DNA from 2 places in the Caldalkalibacillus uzonensis genome. Region 1 is predicted to be linked to the other one. Evidence: a T-box and tRNA genes for the amino acid it is inferred to sense, from the RefSeq annotation. Region 1 holds a T-box; the other holds one or more tRNA genes.
What was found. The T-box of region 1 lies ahead of pheS (phenylalanine--tRNA ligase subunit alpha). A T-box ahead of a tRNA ligase gene usually reads a tRNA of that ligase, here a tRNA-Phe.

Region 1 (2,438 bases):
GCGACAGGGAGGCCCATCATGGCGCTGGTCATTGAACAGTTGACGATGATCTATCATACAGATAAGAAGAAAGAGCAAGCTTTGCAGGATATCCATCTTGAAATCAGGCCCGGAGAGTTTGTTGGTATTTTAGGGCGCAGTGGGGCCGGCAAGTCGACCCTGATACGCTGCATTAATCAGTTGGTCAAACCCACCACAGGCAGAGTCAACTGGAACGGCAGGGAGATGACCAAACTGTCCGGCAAAGCATTGCGCCAAGCCAGGAGGGAAATGGGGATGATTTTTCAGCAGTTTCATTTGATTCCCCGTTTAACAGCTCTGCAAAATTGTGTGTTGGGCTGTTTTGGCTACCGTCCCTTCTGGAAAAATGTACTGGGTATCATCTCTGCCCAGGAGAAAGAGCAGGCCATGGCTGCTCTGGAGAGAGTCGGCATTGGCCATTTGGCCCACAAACGTGTGGATCAGTTAAGCGGTGGCCAGCAACAGCGTGTGGCCATTGCCAGGGTGATGATGCAAAAGCCCAAGCTGCTTTTGGGGGATGAGCCTGTGGCCAGTCTGGACCCTGTGACCAGCAGACAGGTCATGGATTTGATTAAAGAGATTCATCACAGCGAACAGATGACTACCATTCTGAATCTGCATGATGTAAATCTGGCTTTAACATACTGCGACCGTATTATTGGCTTGTCGCAGGGCCATAAAGTATATGACGGTTCTCCGGAGCAGGTGACTGATCGGGTGTTGGAGCGGATTTACGCATGAATGACCTTCCTTGTTAAAGAAGAAGCCGGTTAGATTTGCCAAAGTTGTATTTTTTGCTTATAATAAATCTCTGAATATGAGTATATGTGCCTATTACAACAACATATGGTGATCAGCTGTGAAGGAGAAGAGTAGACAGTCCTCTCCCCTTCAAGAGAGGAGATGCCTTGGGCTGGAAGCATCTCTAAGGTGGAAGCTGTTGAATTCCCTCCGGAGCTGTCCTGTGAGCCTTTCCGCTTAAGGAAACGGGGTAGCAGTGACCGGGTCAATTCCGTTATGCCAATGAAGTGAGCCAGAAGTTTTGTGGCAGCAAGACATGCCAAAACCGATTTAATGTTTGGCTAACAAGGGTGGTACCGCGAAGTCTCGTCCCTTAAAAGGGAGAGACTTTTTTCTGTTTTAGGGAAAAAGTTGAGTTGGAATGAGTCTGTTGATCAAAAACACAATCACTTAAGAAAGGGTGGACAAGATGCAAGATAAACTGCTTGCCTTAAAAGATGAGGCATTGGCTCAAATCGGTGCTGCACAAGAAGTAAGGCAATTACAGGAGGTCAAAGTGAAGTACTTGGGCAAAAAAGGCCCGATTACCGAAGTGCTGCGGGGTATGGGGGCCCTCCCGGCAGAAGAGCGCCCCAAAGTGGGTCAGCTGGCGAATGAAATTCGCCGCCAAATTGAAGAAGAGTTGGAAGCGCGTATCCGTGAGTTGGAACAAAAGCAACTGGAAGAAAAATTGCAGCAGGAAAAAGTGGATGTGACCCTGCCGGGACGTCCGGTCCGGGAAGGCACAACCCATCCGTTAAACGGTGTGATTGAACAAATCGAGGACATATTTTTGGGCATGGGCTTTAAAATTGCCGAAGGCCCAGAGGTGGAGTCTGATTACTACAACTTCGAAGCGTTAAACTTGCCCAAAAACCATCCCGCCCGGGACATGCAGGACTCTTTTTATATTACTGAAGAGATTCTGCTACGAACCCATACATCCCCTGTGCAGGTGCGTACCATGGAGGCAATGAAAGGGCAAGTGCCCGTTAAAATCATCTGTCCGGGCAAAGTGTTCCGCCGTGATACAGATGATGCCACTCATTCCCATCAATTTATGCAAATTGAGGGTTTATATGTGGATGAAGGCGTAAGCATGAGTGACTTAAAGGGAATCTTGTTACAGTTTGCCCGGGAAATGTTCGGGCAAAACCAGCAGATCCGCCTACGCCCAAGCTTTTTCCCCTTTACTGAGCCCAGTGCGGAAGTAGATATTTCATGTATCTTGTGCGGCGGAACAGGGTGCCGGGTCTGCAAGCACAGCGGCTGGATTGAGATCCTGGGTTCGGGTATGGTTCATCCCTGGGTACTGGAACGGGCAGGTTATGACCCCAATAAGTATACCGGTTTTGCGTTTGGCATGGGTGTGGAGCGCATTGCCATGTTGAAGTACGGGATTGATGACATCCGTCACTTTTACACCAATGATGGACGTTTCTTAAGCCAATTCGGGCGAATATAGTGAATGAAGAGAGGGAGGAAGTAGCATGCTGGTATCCTATAACTGGTTAAGCCAATATGTGGACTTGAGTGATATCTCACCTGAGGAACTGGCTGAAAAATTAACCCGGTCCGGTATTGAAGTGGAGCAGGTGATCAAACGCGGCGAGGAAATAAAAGAGGTTGTGATCGGT
Region 2 (2,438 bases), on a different contig from region 1:
GCTTATCCATGTTTCTGATGTTTACTGGCGGACAGTTGGCTGTTTTATTAAGCCAGTATCCGTGGGTCAAATGGATCTTGTTTGCCCACTTTGATCTCAGGCAATATGTGGATGGGCTTCCCCTCGTTGAGGGCATGACCCTCTCATTTTCCTTACTGGTCTTATCTATGTATTACATCCTGTTTATCTTGGTGACTTGGTTAACCTTCATAAAACGGGACATCACCGCTTAGTCCTGCTGACGGTCTATGTTTTACCAGTCAAATGCCAATGACTGAGACGATTGATGGCGGAGGAAATATGGAAAAATTTATTGCCATTTGGCGGTTGACTTCACACTGAAGACATGTTATATTATTGTCTGTCGCCGCTGGTGAGACAAGAAAAAACGCAAGTTTTAAGCGGCGTTAAGACATGGAGAGGTGTCCGAGCTGGCCGAAGGAGCACGATTGGAAATCGTGTAGGCGGGGATAACCCGTCTCGAGGGTTCGAATCCCTCCCTCTCCGCCATATTAAATCAAAGATACATTTTACGTGGCCCGTTGGTGAAGTGGCTTAACACACCGGCCTTTCACGCCGGCATTCAGGGGTTCGAATCCCCTACGGGTCACCATTATGGAGGGTTAGCTCAGCTGGGAGAGCACTTGCCTTACAAGCAAGGGGTCGGCGGTTCGAACCCGTCACCCTCCACCACTTTCATAAGAATGACGCGGGGTGGAGCAGTCTGGTAGCTCGTCGGGCTCATAACCCGAAGGTCGCAGGTTCAAATCCTGCCCCCGCAACCAAAATATGAGCGCTACTACGTCGAATTTTCATCGATGGAAGCGAAAATCGTGGTACCCGCAGGGTGCAACCAATATATTTGCGCAACATGATACATTGTGGAGCTGTGGTGTAGAGGCCTAACATGCCTGCCTGTCACGCAGGAGATCGCGGGTTCGAATCCCGTCAGCTCCGCCATTTTATGTCTATTTAACTAACAGGGACTGCTAGTCACAAAGCAATTGACAGCATCTCAAAACGTGTGTTATATTAACAATTGTCTCTGGCTCGGTAGCTCAGTCGGTAGAGCAGAGGACTGAAAATCCTCGTGTCGGCGGTTCGATTCCGTCCCGAGCCACCACTTAAAATATGGATTAATAGCGTGCCGGTGTAGCTCAATTGGCAGAGCAACTGACTTGTAATCAGTGGGTTGGGGGTTCGATTCCTCTCGCCGGCACCATACGAAAATGTGGAGGGGTAGCGAAGTGGCTAAACGCGGCAGACTGTAAATCTGCTCCCTCTGGGTTCGGCGGTTCGAATCCGTCCCCCTCCACCATATTGCAGGGGCATAGTTCAATGGTAGAACGGCGGTCTCCAAAACCGCAAGTGTGGGTTCGATTCCTACTGCCCCTGCCACTCTATATAACATGGCGGCTGTGGCGAAGTGGTTAACGCACCGGATTGTGGCTCCGGCATTCGTGGGTTCGAATCCCATCAGTCGCCCCATAGTTTTACTGTTGGGCTGTAGCCAAGCGGTAAGGCAACGGGTTTTGGCCCCGTGATGCGCTGGTTCGAATCCAGCCAGCCCAGCCATTCTATGCGAGCGGAAATAGCTCAGGGGTAGAGCACCACCTTGCCAAGGTGGGGGTCGCGGGTTCGAATCCCGTTTTCCGCTCCATTTTTATACACACTTTTATATGTGATTTAAGTGGCGGCATAGCCAAGTGGTAAGGCAGAGGTCTGCAAAACCTTTATCCCCGGTTCGAATCCGGGTGCCGCCTCCATTTTAACTTTAAGTATGCTTCTTTCCTGTGAAAGAAGTTTTTTATTTTATGATTCCCAAAAATAGGTCATAAGTCGTGTACCTAATTGAAGAAAAAAATGGTAACATAATAGACAGGACATTGGTCCTGCTTCCAATTGCTTAAAAATTCAAATTCCATAATGCTTAAAAAACGCACAAGGGCAAAGCTACGGAAACGTAGTGACGCAAAGCTATAGGGGCTAAAGCAACATGCCATGCCAGCCAGCTGCCGTTTAAGAAAACAAACACACCTTCTTAAGCGGAGGTGTGTTTTCTATTAAACATATGAACTTAATTTCAAATTATAAAGATATGAGTGGAGAGGGTGGTTGTAGTGAAGCCGATTGAGTACCTGCCACAACATAACGTGGAAATTAAGGAGCAAGAATATAAACGTGTTGTCCATTATATTGCTAAGCGCTACCGTTTAACCAGAAGAGAAGAGGAAATTTTACTCATGTTATCTTTATATGGATATTCAAATGAAGAACTCTCCAAAACATTGTTCGTTTCCCAAACGACGGTAAAAAATCATATTCATAAGATACTTAAGAAAACACGCACCAGTTCAACACGGGGACTTTTATCAATGGTAATCGATTACTTTTATACCCTAAAATGTATAATCTAAAGTGATACTTGTTAGTTACAT

Region 2: it has a tRNA-Phe gene. The T-box ahead of pheS (phenylalanine--tRNA ligase subunit alpha) is inferred to sense a tRNA for this amino acid. The anticodon was not compared.

What each region holds. Positions count from the first base shown of each region.
Region 1 is NZ_JAUSUQ010000009.1:186,264-188,701, reverse strand. It holds gene phnC (phosphonate ABC transporter ATP-binding protein) at 19-762, shown strand; T-box leader at 872-1,139, shown strand; gene pheS (phenylalanine--tRNA ligase subunit alpha) at 1,232-2,266, shown strand; gene pheT (phenylalanine--tRNA ligase subunit beta) at 2,292-2,438, shown strand, end outside.
Region 2 is NZ_JAUSUQ010000017.1:49,338-51,775, reverse strand. It holds gene J2S00_RS17445 (DUF2705 family protein) at 1-233, shown strand, start outside; tRNA gene J2S00_RS17440 (tRNA-Ser) at 417-510, shown strand; tRNA gene J2S00_RS17435 (tRNA-Glu) at 537-613, shown strand; tRNA gene J2S00_RS17430 (tRNA-Val) at 618-693, shown strand; tRNA gene J2S00_RS17425 (tRNA-Met) at 709-785, shown strand; tRNA gene J2S00_RS17420 (tRNA-Asp) at 884-960, shown strand; tRNA gene J2S00_RS17415 (tRNA-Phe) at 1,048-1,123, shown strand; tRNA gene J2S00_RS17410 (tRNA-Thr) at 1,147-1,222, shown strand; tRNA gene J2S00_RS17405 (tRNA-Tyr) at 1,234-1,318, shown strand; tRNA gene J2S00_RS17400 (tRNA-Trp) at 1,325-1,398, shown strand; tRNA gene J2S00_RS17395 (tRNA-His) at 1,413-1,488, shown strand; tRNA gene J2S00_RS17390 (tRNA-Gln) at 1,501-1,575, shown strand; tRNA gene J2S00_RS17385 (tRNA-Gly) at 1,586-1,660, shown strand; tRNA gene J2S00_RS17380 (tRNA-Cys) at 1,693-1,766, shown strand; cyclic di-GMP riboswitch class I at 1,937-2,020, shown strand; gene J2S00_RS17375 (helix-turn-helix transcriptional regulator) at 2,121-2,417, shown strand.